3 regions of the Clostridium nitrophenolicum genome follow, and region 1 is predicted to be linked to each of the others. Evidence: a T-box and tRNA genes for the amino acid it is inferred to sense, from the RefSeq annotation. Region 1 holds a T-box; the other regions hold tRNA genes.
What was found. The T-box of region 1 lies ahead of argS (arginine--tRNA ligase). A T-box ahead of a tRNA ligase gene usually reads a tRNA of that ligase, here a tRNA-Arg.

Region 1 (5,145 bases):
ACAATTGATCCAAATTTAAAAGCTGCAGCACATAGTGACAAAAGTAGAATTGGAATAACGTTAACTGATGCTGGAAGCAAAGCCGCGGTAAAGGAAGGTAAAACATATTCTTCTATATATAACTATAAAGGAGAGACTGTCTATGATGTTTTAATTCCTATAAAAGATGCTAACGGAAAAATAATAAAGGCCGCAAACATTGGTCTTTCTCTTAAGAATCAATATGCTGCTCTAAATAATATATTAATAAGTTTTGCATTAGTATCTATCTTTACATTTTTAGTAAGCGGATTAATACTTAGAGGAATAATAAGAAGAAATTTAAATCCTCTAAATGATTTAACAAAAGCAGCAGAAAATGTATCCCAAGGTGACCTAAGTAAAAATATTCAAATAAGAACTAATGATGAAATCGGAGTACTTGGTATAAGCTTTAATAATATGATTGAAAATCTTAGAGGTATAACGGCTAAAATTAATGAAGTGTCACAAAATCTTGCAATATCATCAAAATCATTATTGTCATCTACTGAACAGGTAGCTCAAGTTTCAGAAGAAATCTCAAACTCGACACAAGAAGTTGCAGATGGAGCCGAAAAACAAGTAAGAGCTGCTGAAGATGTATCTCATAGCATGAAAAATGTAGTTAGCAATATATCAACCATAAAAGATCAAGTTACAGATGTAATGAAGTTCTCAGATGATACAAGTAAACTTGCATCAGATGGAAGAGAAAAAATGGACAATATGGTCAATCAAATTGACATAATAAAAAATAGTGTAAACTATTCTTCAAAGGTGATATCAGAACTTCAAGAAACATCAAAACAAATAGGTAATATTGTACAAATAATTGATGGAATTGCAGATCAAACTAACCTTTTAGCTCTTAATGCTTCAATTGAAGCTGCTCGAGCAGGAGAAGCTGGAAAGGGGTTTGCCGTTGTTGCAGAGGAAGTTAGAAAGTTAGCAGAAGAATCTATGAGATCATCAAATAATATTAAGGATTTAATTATTTCTACGCAACAGAAAACCGATAAAGCACTGATTGCAATAGAAGAAGGTAACAGAGAATCTGAGAAGGGACAGTCAATTGTAAAAGCTGTAGGAGACTCATTAAATGAAATTCTAAAATCCTTTGATGAAACAAGAACTAATTTGCAAAGAGTTAACGAAATGATTATTAATTCTAAAGATAATATTGATAGAATGGATGATAACATTAACGAAATTCAAGCAGTTACAACAAATACAGCGGCTAATACAGAAGAGGTTGCAGCTTCAACGGAAGAGCAAACAGCTGTGCTTCAACAAGTTACAGAAAGTGTTCAACAGCTAACTCAAATGGCATTAGAGTTAGAAGATAGTATAAAAATATTTAAAATATAAAGAATATATCATATAACAAAAAAGTCTTGACAAATATTAAAATATGGTAATATAATGAGTTGTAATTTATATAGTAATTTCGTTGAAGAGAAGAGTACTTTTAGTAAATCCTAAAAAGCGAGCAGGGATGGTGAAAGCCTGTAGGAAAGCTAAATAGGAAGAGAATCTTGGAGATACTTATGAAAAAGATTTGATTTTAAATCACAAGTAAGTCGTTAACTGCGTTAAAGTTTTGAGTGGATTTGGCAAATGCCAGTTCAATAAGAGTGGTACCGCGGATATATAATAACCGTCTCTATTTTAATAGAGACGGTTTTTTTATTTTTAACCTTTAATATATAATTAAAGTATCATAATATAGGCGAAAAATATATAATTTAATATAAAGAAATAATAGGGAGGTTGCAATATGGATTATAAAAAATTAGTTGCAGAAAGAATACAAGAAAATGTTGATTTAGAGTTAGATGCCATTGAAAGACTTATAGAAATACCACCAAAATCCGAGATGGGTGATTATGCTTTTCCTTGCTTTCAGTTATCTAAAACTTTGAGAAAAGCACCTAATATGATTGCTCAGGAACTAAAAGAAAAGATAAATAATGAAGGATTTGAAAAAATAGATAACTTAGGTCCTTATTTGAACTTTTTTGTTGATAAAGTTGACTTTACAAAAAATGCAATAGAAAAGATATTAACAGAAAGAGATAGATATGGTTCATCAGACTTAGGTCATGGGAAAAATATATGTGTTGAATATTCATCAGTTAATATTGCAAAGCCTTTTCATGTAGGCCATTTATTCGGAACCGCTATAGGTAGAGCTTTATATGAAATGTTAAATTCACAAGGATATAATTGTGTTAGAATAAACCATCTTGGTGATTGGGGAACTCAGTTTGGAAAGCTTATATCAGCATACAAAAGATGGTGTGATGAAGAAGCTTTGGAAAAGGAACCTATAAGTGAATTGCTAAGAATTTATGTTAAATTCCATGACGAAGCAGAAAAAGATCCATCTTTAAATGATGAAGGTAGAATGTACTTTAAGAAATTAGAAGATGGATGTGAAGAAGAAGTAAAACTATGGCAAAAGTTTAAAGATCTAAGTTTAAAGGAATTTGAAAGAGTTTATGATATGCTTGGAATAGAATTTGACTCTTATGCTGGAGAAAGCTTCTATTCTGATAAAATGGATGCTGTAATAGATGAGATTGATAAAAAAGGAATATTAGTAGAGAGTAATGGAGCAAAAGTTGTAATGCTAGATGAGTATAATATGCCTCCATGTATTATAAAAAAAGCAGATGGAGCTACTATATATGCTACCCGTGACTTAGCTGCAGCAATTTATAGAAAGAAAACCTATAATTTTGATAAGAGTATATATGTGGTTGGAGCAGGTCAGTCTCTTCACTTTAATCAAGTATTTACTACATTAAAGCTTATGGGTAACGATTGGGCAGATTTATGTAAGCATGTTTCTTATGGTCTTGTAAGATTCGCAGATAAGAAACTATCTACAAGAAAAGGTGATGTTGTATTGCTAGAGGATTTATTAAATGAATCTATTGAAAAAACATTACAAATAATAAATGAAAAAAATCCTGATCTTGATAATAAGGAAGATGTAGCAAAAAAAGTAGGTATAGGTGCAGTAATATTTGCATATTTAAAAAACAGCAGGGAAAAAGATATAGTATTTGACTGGAGTGAAATATTAAGCTTCGATGGTGAGACTGGTCCATACGTACAATACAGTTATGCAAGAGGAAAGAGTATACTTAGAAGAGCAGGAGAAGTTAATGTAGAAGTAGACTATAGCAAATTAAATTCTAGCGAAGAATTTGAACTTGCAAAGTCTCTTGAAGGTTTTAATAAAGCTATACTAAATTCTATAGAGAGATTAGAGCCTTTTATAGTAACAAGATATTTAATAGAGGTTGCTAAAGGATTTAATAAGTTCTATAATGCTCACAGCATTATGAATGCAGAAGATGAAGCTACAAAGAATGCTAGATTAAAGTTAGTGGAAGCAACCTGCCAAGTGCTAAAAAATGGGTTAGGTTTGATTGGAATACAAGTAGTAGAAAAAATGTAATATTTATCTATAAAAGGCGATGGATTTTTATTCATTGCCTTTTATAGAGTTTTCAAATATACTACATTATTATATAATAGATATTATAAGTTAATTTAATTATATGATAAAATTAATGATCCTATTTTAAATTTGTGATATGTAGTAGCAATAGTTTGGAGGATTATAATGTTAATTAGAGAGTGTAATGAGTTACTGAAGATAAATAAAAATATATTCAGTGACTATGGTATGGATAGTGTAGCGTATTTTGATATAGAAACTACAGGTTTTGATAAAGATGACGACAATATAATATTAATATCATTTGGTAAATTTAATGATGAGAGAAATTTTTGTATAAAGCAGTATTATGCTGAATGTCTGGAAGAGGAAGAAGAAATACTGTATAATTTTTTAATAGATCTAAAAGAGTACAATACTTGGTGTTCTTATAATGGAATTGCCTTTGACGAACCATTTATAATAAACAGAATGGAAAAACATAATGTAGCTCTTAATACCCCTAAAAATCACGTTGATTTATATAGAATCATTAGGCCTTACTATAAACAGCTTGGAATAGAGAGATGTAATTTAAAAGGTGTAGAAAAATATATAGGAATAAAGAGAGAGGACCAAATAGACGGCGGAATAAGTGTAGATCTATACAAGGAGTTTTTATTAACAGGGGAAGATAGATTAAAAAATATAATTATGCTTCATAATTATGAAGATGTTTTAAGCTTACCTAAAATTCATGAGTTTATTTTTAATATTGAAAATAACAAAAACCTAATTAGAGAAAATGTAATTACTGAGAAACAGCTAAGATATTTAAAAAGTCTATTGAGCAAAAACAATATTTCATTGGATATAGATTTAGAGAGAATGTCAAAAAAAGCCGCATCTAGAATCATAGATCAAATATTAAAAGGTTGTAGAGATTGTAACGAGTTAAGCAATATAATAAATAACAGCTATTAAAGTTTAACTTTGTTTATTATATCCTATATATTTTATGACTTATAATTTAAATTATATAAAAGGGGGATATTTATGTTAAGTAAAATAATAACTTACGACATTATTAGATTAAGTCCAAATGATACTTTAATTAAGGCGTTAGAGATAATGAATGATAACAATATCAATGGTGCACCGGTAGTAGATGATAGCGGATCATTGGTAGGAATGATAGTAAAAGCAGATATATATAGATTTTTAATGGATCAGGGACATTATGATACTTGTCCAGTAGAATGGGTAATGACTAAAAAGGTTATAACTGCATCAAAAGATGAAGATGTTATTGAGATTGCAGAAAGATTAAGGAAAAATGACATAATTGCTATACCAATAATGGATAACAATACCATATTAGGCTTAGCTACTATGGAAAATATAGTTGATTACTTTATTGAAACCTACCGTAAATAATTATGGCTTATCTAATATATTAATTATAAAAGGTTGTTAAATATAATATGTAAAAAAATCTGTCTTAATATGATTAAGACAGATTTTTTTATTTACATTATTCATTTGAGTCTTTACAACTAGGACAGTGGCTACTGCTACTGCAAGAACCACAATCACAATTACCCGAACCTTTTTTCTTTAAGCTTCTATAGAATATGCAAACTGCAGCTATAACTATAATAGAGGTAACTATA
Region 2 (5,145 bases), 2.8 Mb from region 1:
AAAAATGATAGTGCCAATTTTTTCCCTAAATCATTAAGATCATATCCTCCATCTTTAAGCTTTTCTAAATCATTTATTTTAAAGCCATATATTTTTTCCATAGTTAAAACCTTATCACTGGACAACTCATCTATAATATATGGAGTATAACAAAAGGCTATATTGTTATTTAGATTTCTAAATCTTTTTATATTTAAAGCCTCAATTTTAAAATTTAGCTCCTCTTCTGTAGATGATATTAATTCATTTACAGCCTCTTCTGGATCAATTAAAGCGTCAGATAACTTAGTTTTAGTAAGCTTTATTATTTTATGTAAAATAGACAAATCCATTTTAATTTTTTCCATTATTTCAGGTCTTTGAATTTTTACAATGACCTCTTTTCCGTTCTTAAGTATGGCATTGTGAACTTGGGCTATAGATGCAGAAGCCAATGGTTCTTTTTCAAAAGATGAAAAGCAATCCTCAATGTTTTTATTAAAAACACTAAAGAAAACATTATTAATATCTTCGTATTTTTCAGGAGAAGCGTTGTCTTGAAGCTTTGAAAGTTCTTGTATATATTCAGGAGGAAGTATATCAGGTCTTGTACTTAATATCTGCCCTATTTTTATAAAGGTAGGCCCTAACTCTTCAAAAGCTTTTCTTAAATTTTCGGGGAAATATTGTTTTTTTATTTTACTATCTACTATATGGCCAAAGCCATAACGAGCTAGTACACTTATTATTTCTCTAAACCTTTGTATTGAGCTATTATGCATAATATGCCTCCATAAATATTAAAGCCCTAACAGCTGTCGGGGCTTTAGCTTTTGGTATTTACTTTTTCCTCTAGCATATCTAATCTTTGTTTTATGTTTTGTAAATCATCTTTAGTTGCAAAGTTCATTTGACTTAAAGTAGATACCAAGTCATCCTTAGTTAAAGGCTTTACATCTTCAACTTTATTTTTTATATTTCTCTTTAGCTCTTCTGAAAGTTCTTTTCCCTCATCCATAGTTAGTTTACCTTTTTGAACCATATCTTCAATTAACTTTGATGCCTTTTCGTAAGTATATGCTGCAGATCCTAAACCTGCTAAAAGTATATTTTTTAATTCATTCATCATAATAACACCTCCTAATTAGTATATTTTTATTTGCAATATAATATACCTATTATTTAAATTAATTAGTTGCTAGTATGCTAATAGATTATAATATAAAAATTTGACATTTATTATAGATTATTATAAAATATTATGGAAACAAGTTAATATGCGCTCGTAGCTCAGTAGGATAGAGCAGCGGTTTCCTAAACCGCGTGCCGGGGGTTCGATTCCTCTCGGGCGCACCAAAATTGAATCCTGTAATTTTAATTACAGGGTTTAATTTTTAAATATGTTTACAATAATTACAAGTAATTATAAAATATACTAAGAGGTCTCTATGAACAATAAGTTTATGATTGAAGCCATACTTGAGGCGGAAAAATCTACGCTTTTAAAAGAAGTACCAGTTGGAGCTGTTATAGTAAAGAATAATAATATAATAGCAAGAGCACATAATTTGAGAGAAACTTTAAACAGTCCATTAGCACATGCTGAGATTTTAGCTATAGAAAAAGCTTCAGAAGTTATTCAAAACTGGAGACTCAATGAGTGCAGCATGTATGTTACTTTAGAACCCTGTCCTATGTGTGCAGGAGCTATACTTCAATCAAGAATAAGTAATTTATATATAGGCACTTTTGATCCTACAGCTGGTGCTTGTGGTTCTGTAGTAAATGTACTCCAAAATGATGCGTTAAACCATTGGACTAATATTCACTGGCTTTATGATGAGAAGTGTAGCAATATATTAATAGAATTCTTTAAATCAAGAAGGTAAGGCGTCTTCAAAAAATTGATATTTTATTTCAGATGCCTAATATGGAGAGATGTCCGAGTGGTCGAAGGTGGTTGACTCGAAATCAATTGTACGGGTAATACCGTACCGGGGGTTCGAATCCCCCTCTCTCCGCCATACAAATAAGCCAATAATTACTTGCTAATAATTTTTATAAAGGTGTTGAATTATTTTAATATTAATAGTATAATAAGTCTTGTTCTAATAAAACATGATAAGTACAATTAAATATTGTTTCATGAGTAAATTTTGTGGAGAGATGTCCGAGTGGTTGAAGGAGCACGCCTGGAAAGCGTGTGTAGGGGAAACTCTACCAGGGGTTCGAATCCCCTTTTCTCCGCCATTAGAACTTTGTCGTGCTAGATGGGGAGTCAGCGGTGCCCTGTAACCTGCAATCCGCTATAGCAGGGTTGAATTCCTCGCTTAGACTATAAAATGTGGGGTCTGGCCTATAAAAGTGGCGTTGAGAACTGGGTCCCACGCAACGGAAACTCATAAATCCCGTCAGATCCGGAAGGAAGCAGCGGTAAGTGATCATTTTCGTGTGCCGTGGATAAACCTGGTTTGAGTTAACTGTATGGGTAACGCTCATATTTTATTAGACGAAGCGAGGTGCACGACTTTAATATAATTTGCTTATATAAGATACCTAAAAAGGTGTCTTTTTTATTATATTTAGATTTATTTTATGAAAAAATTAGATATTAACTATAAATTTTATATAAGGTATAATATATAATGGTTAAACAAGTTAAAGAAGGTGATTTAAGTGTCTTACACTGCATTATATAGAGAATGGAGACCTAGAGTCTTCGAGGATGTAGTCGGTCAGAGCCACATAACTGTAACACTTAAGAATCAAATAAAAAACAACAGAATTGCACATGCTTATCTTTTTTCCGGTACAAGAGGAACAGGTAAAACATCTACTGCAAAAATATTTTCAAAGGCAGTAAATTGCCTTGACTTGAAGGATGGAGAGCCTTGTAATGAATGTGAAATGTGCAAAAAAATAAACATGGGACTTGCTATTGACGTAATAGAAATGGACGCTGCTTCAAAAAGAAATTTAGAAGATATAAAGGATGTCATAGAAAATGTAAAATATCCTCCTCAAGAAGGAAAATATAAAGTGTATATAATGGATGAAGTTCATATGCTTACTCCACAGGCGGTAAACGCATTCTTAAAAACACTTGAAGAGCCACCTTCAAATGTAATATTTATTCTTGCTACTACAGATCCACAGAAGCTTCCTGTTACTATTCTTTCTAGATGTCAAAAGTTTGATTTTAGAAGAATAAAGGGAGCGGATATATTTGAAAGGCTTAGAAGAATAGTTAAGGATCAAGGCGTATTTGCAGATGATAAAAGTTTGAGCCTAATATCTAGAATGTGCGATGGAGCAATGAGAGATGCACTAAGTATATTAGATCAGGCTATATCTATGGGTGGTGGAAAAGTAGAATATGATGGCGTTATAAGTATGCTTGGTTTAGTTACAAATGAGAACTTAATAAGGCTTACAAATGAGGTTATAGAGAAAGATGTAGAGGGTTCTATGAGGATAGTAGATGATATAGTCCTCAGTGGAAAGGATATTTACAATTTTATAAAAGATATGATAACTCATATGAGAAACCTTTTAATGGTAAAGGTAAGTAAAAATCCAGAAGATATATTAGATATGTCTGAAGAAAATATGGAACTTCTAAAAGAGCAGGCGCAAAAAATAAGAATAGAAGAAATAATGAGAGACATTAGAATATTACAGGATGCAGAAGATCAATCAAAATGGACCAAACAAAGTAGAATATATTTAGAGCTTGCAGTAATAAAGATGTGTAAAATAGAGTATGATACTTCGAAAGAAGTAATACTTTCAAGATTAAACAGATTAGAAGAAGCTTTAAAAGAAGGTGAACTAAAAGTAACCTGTGAAAGAATAGTTCCTAATACAACTAATGTAGTAAAAAAAGAAAATAGGACTAAGGTAGAAGAAAATAAATCAAAAGAAAATATAAGACCTGTAATGAATGATAATGTATATTCAAAGCTTACATTAGATATAGTAAAAAAGAGCTGGAAAGATATATTAGAATCTTTTAAATCAAAAAGTTATAGGGTTATACATGCAGCTCTATTTACAGGAGAAGTAATTAAATGTGAAAATGGAATAATAACAATAAGATACGATAAAGATTATGCTTTTAATAAACAAAGATTAGAAAAAGAAGAAAATAGAAGAATAGTTGAAGAAATATTTTCAGAAGCTTTAAAAGAGAGAGTAAGGCTTCAATATTATATAGATGGAGATGAAACTAAAGACAAGTCGAAGTCTTCCGAGCAGCTATTAAGAGATGCTTTCGGAGAAGATTTGATTGAAATAGTTGATGAATAATAACAAAAAAGTATTGATTTAAATTTATAAAAATATGGTATAATTATAACTGAATTAATTAAGTCGAGGAGGAATTAGTATGGCTAAAGGTGGATTCCCTAACTTTGGTGGGGGAAATATGAATAATATAATGAAACAAGCACAAAAATTTCAAAAGCAGATGGAAGATATGCAAAATGAACTTGAGAATAAAGAATTCTCAGCTACAGTTGGTGGTGGAGCAGTAACTGCAGTTGTAACTGGTAAAAAGCAGATAGTAGATATAAAGATAAAACCAGAAGTTGTAGATCCAGATGATGTAGAAATGCTTCAAGATTTAATTCTAACTGCATGTAATGAAGCTCTAAAAAGAGCTGAAGAAGAAACATCTGCAGAGATGAAAAAGTTAACAGGTGGACTAAATATTCCAGGAATGTTTTAAAACACAGTAATAGTTACCCCATCTATTGAAGATGGGGTTTTAAAATTGAGGTGATAATTATGGATTTCTATCCAATTGCAATAGAAAAGCTGATTGAGGAATTTGCTAAACTTCCAGGGATAGGATATAAAACAGCTCAAAGACTTACTCTTCATGTACTGAATCTACCAGGTGAAGAGGTTAGAGAGTTTGCTGAAGCACTAGTTAAAGCTAGAGGGACAATAAAATACTGCTCTGTATGTGGTAACTTCACAGATAAGGATCCTTGCGCAGTATGTTCTAATCCTAATAGAGATAAGAGTTTAATATGTGTTGTTGAGCAACCCAAAGATATAATATCCATGGAAAAAGTTAAAGAGTTTAATGGGGTATATCATGTTCTTCATGGGAATATATCTCCTATGGCAGGTAGAGGACCTGAAGATATAAAGCTAAAA
Region 3 (4,121 bases), 2.8 Mb from region 1:
TGATACTCAAATACTTGATGTCGCTGTGCCTTTTGTAAAGAATAATAGTAAACTATCATTATTAAATAACATAGACATAGATGACCTACTAATATACTCATATAACTTTACGAAAGATTTGTCTCGAATGCCTACTAGATTTATTGAACTTATAAATACTATGCTAAATGGAAGACTTAAAGTTCAATTACAGATAACTAACTTAAACAAAACCGTTAGCGTTTTAAATAATATGATAAATAAGCTGATTTTTACACTTATACTATCCTCTATGATAATAGGATCTAGTTTAATATTAACGACTAATATAGGACCTAAAATATATGATATGTCTGCAATAGGAGTAGCAGGACTTATAATATCTGCATTTATGACTTTAATTCTTATTATCTCTATAGTAAGATCTCGAAAATTATAAAGCATGAAACTAAGTAATTTAGTCCCATGCTTTATTTTATGCCTGTATTCCATTCAGTATATTATTTAATATATTATTAGTCAAATCATCAAAATTCTTTTTTTCTTCATTTATAAGTTCATATATTGCCACAGAACAAAGAGTTCCAAACAATGTATATGCTGCATAAGAAGGATCACTGCATTTTAATACCTTATTTTCTATTGCCTCAACAATATACAACTGTATATAGTTAATATATTTTTTTATAGATTCTCTTAGTCCAAGTTGTCTAGATTCTTGACCCCACAATTGACTCATTAATACTATAAAAAAGTCTCTCTGCTCATGAACTAACTCTAACTGAATTCTGCATAGAACTTTTAATTTTGATAAAGCATCTTGCTGTTTGTATGCAGTACTTTCTATTCTTTCTTTTATGATATTCATTCCTTCTTTTATTATGTAATTAAATATTTCTTCCTTGCTTTTAAAATGATAATATAATGTTCCTTTTGCTACTCCCGCATCAGACGCTATTGAATCCATTGTTGCACCACTATAACCGTTTTGCGAAAATATTTTTATAGCAGATTCAAATATTGTTCTTTTTGTTTTATTCATCAATACCACTCCAGATTTATATATTAGTTGACCGGTCAGTATAGTTATTTCAATTTACATTATACTATGTTGTTAAAATAACTCAATAGTTTTTAGAACTTTTAGGAGTTATTTCATTATAAATTGACAATAAATAAATAATAACTGATAATTATAATAAGTATTTTATACTACATCAAAAATAAATATTAACACAAGAGAGGTCTGTATATGGTTAAATATTACAATAGAAAAATAAAACAATATGAAATAGAAAAAGTCGCAGGAGATAAATATCTTCAATGGACATATTCATCTCCTGTTGGAATGAAGTTATTGGAGTTATTAATTAAGAAAAAGTTTTTTTCTAAAATATATGGTTCGTTTTGTGATAGTAAGAGAAGTATTAAAAAAGTTCATTCTTTTATTAAAGATTTTGATATTAATATGACTCATAGTGAAAAAAGTGCAGATGAGTTTGAATCATTTAATGACTTCTTTACAAGAAAGTTAAAAAAAGAAGCAAGACCTATAGATAATGATATTAACTCTTTAATTTCTCCTGGTGATGGAAGACTTCTAGCCTATGAGAATATTGATTTAAATAAGTTGGTTCAAGTAAAAGGCTTCACATATAGTTTAGGTAAACTTATAAATAATCCTAGTATATCTGAAAAATTCTCAGAGGGTATTTGCTTAATATTGAGACTTTGTCCTACTGATTATCATAGATTTCATTTTATAGATGACGGTGTGTGTGAGGAGACCATAAAAATTACTGGAGATTATTATTCTGTAAATCCAACTGCTTTAGAACAAATTCCTGAGCTTTTCTGCAGAAATAAAAGAGAGTGGAGTATTTTTCATTCTAAAAACTTTGGAGATATACTTCACATAGAGGTAGGTGCTACTTGTGTAGGTTCCATTATACAAACATATTCACCTGGAATGGATATAAAAAAAGGTGATGAAAAGGGCTATTTTAAGTTTGGTGGCTCGACAACAATACTATTCTTAGAAAAGAATAAAGTAAAAATTGATAAAGACATAATTGAACAATCTTCTAAAGGATATGAAAGTAGAGTATTAATGGGTGAAAAGATAGGTAAAAAAATAAAAGCTTGTGATGAATAATCACAAGCTTTTTATGGTGCGTCGGAGAGGATTCGAACCCCCGACCAACTGGTTCGTAGCCAGCTACTCTATCCAACTGAGCTACCGACGCATATTTAACATAATTATTTTAACATAAATGTTCAAAAAAATCAAATTAATATTAATTATTATATGCTATAAATCAAAATTTATTAATATGGTTAGTTTAAAACACATTATGCTACAAATTAAAAAACACCTTAATTCAGGTGCTTACATGGCGGAGAAAGAGGGATTTGAACCCTCGCGCCGGTTTCCCGACCTACGCCCTTAGCAGGGGCGCCTCTTCGGCCACTTGAGTATTTCTCCATGCCCTAATTTTAGTTAAAAAAAAATTGGCGGAAAGACAGGGATTCGAACCCTGGGTACGGTCACCCGTACGCCGGTTTTCAAGACCGGTGCCTTAAACCAACTCGACCATCTTTCCATACATCCAATATTAAACATGATAACATATTTAATTAAGAAAGTCAACAATATTTTTACTCTAATATAATTTTATATTATTTAAATTAGATAAGCACCATAATAGGTGCTTACATGGCGGAGAAAGAGGGATTTGAACCCTCGCGCCGGTTTCCCGACCTACGCCCTTAGCAGGGGCGCCTCTTCGGCCACTTGAGTATTTCTCCATGCCCTAATTTTAGTTAAAAAAAATTGGCGGAAAGACAGGGATTCGAACCCTGGGTACGGTCACCCGTACGCCGGTTTTCAAGACCGGTGCCTTAAACCAACTCGACCATCTTTCCTTGCCTGTTGACATGTATTATTATATCAACCATAAGTACATATGTCAACAGTTCTTTTTGAAAATATTTATGTTATTTTATTACTTCTCTTCCGCCCATATATGGCCTTAAAACTTCTGGAATTACTACACTTCCATCTGCTTGCTGATAATTTTCAAGAATTGCAGCTAAAGCTCTTCCAACAGCAACTCCCGAACCATTTAATGTATGTACATATTGTAGCTTACCTTTTTCAGTTTCTTTATATTTTATATTAGCACGTCTTGCTTGAAAATCTTCAAAGTTACTACAACTTGATATCTCTACATATCTATTGTAGCTTGGCATCCAAACCTCTATATCATATTTAAGCGCTGCCGTAAATCCTAAGTCCCCCTTACATATTCTGACCACTCTATAAGGAATTCCTAATCCTTGAAGAACTTCTTCCGCATCATTAGTTAACTTTTCAAGCTCCTCATAGGATTGCTCTGGCTTTGTAAATTTAACAAGCTCAACCTTATTAAATTGGTGCTGTCTTATAAGACCTCTTGTATCTCTTCCTGCTGAACCAGCTTCAGCTCTAAAACATCCGCTATAAGCCACATGTTTTATTGGCAAATCTTCGCCTTTTAAGACTTCATCTCTATAGAAATTAGTTACAGGCACTTCTGCCGTTGGTATTAAGTAGAAATCATTGTTTGAAACTCTAAATGCATCTTCTTCAAACTTTGGCAGCTGTCCTGTTCCAATCATACTAGTTCTATTAACCATGTATGGTGGTAACAACTCTTCATAGCCATGTTTTTCAGTATGAAAGTCTAAAAAATATGATATAAGTGCTCTTTCAAGTCTAGCTCCTAACCCCCTATAAAAAGTAAATCTCGAACCTGCAACCTTTCCTCCTCTTTCAAATTCTAATATATTAAGGTTTGTTCCTAAATCCCAATGAGCCTTAGGTTCAAAATCGAATTTTGTAGTCTCTGACCATTTTCTTATCTCTATGTTATCTGCATCTGTTTCTCCATCTGGAACCTTAGGATTTGGTATATTAGGTATTCTAAGCATTATATATTCTATTTTTTGATCTAATTCTGCTAGATTAACATCATACTGCCTTATCTTCTCTGAAAGCTCCTTCATTTCAGCTACAGGACCGTCGGCATTTTGTCCTGATTTCTTTAATTTAGCTATTTCTAATGAGTCTTGATTTCTTTTATTTTTTAAAACTTCTACTT

Region 2: it has a tRNA-Arg gene. The T-box ahead of argS (arginine--tRNA ligase) is inferred to sense a tRNA for this amino acid. The anticodon was not compared.
Region 3: it has a tRNA-Arg gene. The T-box ahead of argS (arginine--tRNA ligase) is inferred to sense a tRNA for this amino acid. The anticodon was not compared.

What each region holds. Positions count from the first base shown of each region.
Region 1 is NZ_AP042469.1:2,850,383-2,855,527, reverse strand. It holds gene ACZ5N4_RS13480 (methyl-accepting chemotaxis protein) at 1-1,389, shown strand, start outside; T-box leader at 1,463-1,689, shown strand; gene argS (arginine--tRNA ligase) at 1,799-3,490, shown strand; gene ACZ5N4_RS13470 (ribonuclease H-like domain-containing protein) at 3,659-4,456, shown strand; gene ACZ5N4_RS13465 (CBS domain-containing protein) at 4,529-4,909, shown strand; gene ACZ5N4_RS13460 (FeoB-associated Cys-rich membrane protein) at 5,007-5,145, opposite strand, start outside.
Region 2 is NZ_AP042469.1:5,638,592-5,643,736, forward strand. It holds gene ACZ5N4_RS26845 (ABC1 kinase family protein) at 1-761, opposite strand, end outside; gene ACZ5N4_RS26850 (phasin family protein) at 806-1,108, opposite strand; tRNA gene ACZ5N4_RS26855 (tRNA-Arg) at 1,259-1,335, shown strand; gene ACZ5N4_RS26860 (nucleoside deaminase) at 1,428-1,868, shown strand; tRNA gene ACZ5N4_RS26865 (tRNA-Ser) at 1,912-2,003, shown strand; tRNA gene ACZ5N4_RS26870 (tRNA-Ser) at 2,140-2,229, shown strand; RNA gene ffs (signal recognition particle sRNA large type) at 2,241-2,506, shown strand; gene dnaX (DNA polymerase III subunit gamma/tau) at 2,656-4,287, shown strand; gene ACZ5N4_RS26885 (YbaB/EbfC family nucleoid-associated protein) at 4,367-4,708, shown strand; gene recR (recombination mediator RecR) at 4,768-5,145, shown strand, end outside.
Region 3 is NZ_AP042469.1:5,634,051-5,638,171, reverse strand. It holds gene ACZ5N4_RS26845 (ABC1 kinase family protein) at 1-418, shown strand, start outside; gene ACZ5N4_RS26840 (TetR/AcrR family transcriptional regulator) at 455-1,021, opposite strand; gene ACZ5N4_RS26835 (phosphatidylserine decarboxylase) at 1,232-2,134, shown strand; tRNA gene ACZ5N4_RS26830 (tRNA-Arg) at 2,149-2,225, opposite strand; tRNA gene ACZ5N4_RS26825 (tRNA-Ser) at 2,374-2,464, opposite strand; tRNA gene ACZ5N4_RS26820 (tRNA-Ser) at 2,492-2,582, opposite strand; tRNA gene ACZ5N4_RS26815 (tRNA-Ser) at 2,697-2,787, opposite strand; tRNA gene ACZ5N4_RS26810 (tRNA-Ser) at 2,814-2,904, opposite strand; gene serS (serine--tRNA ligase) at 2,977-4,121, opposite strand, start outside.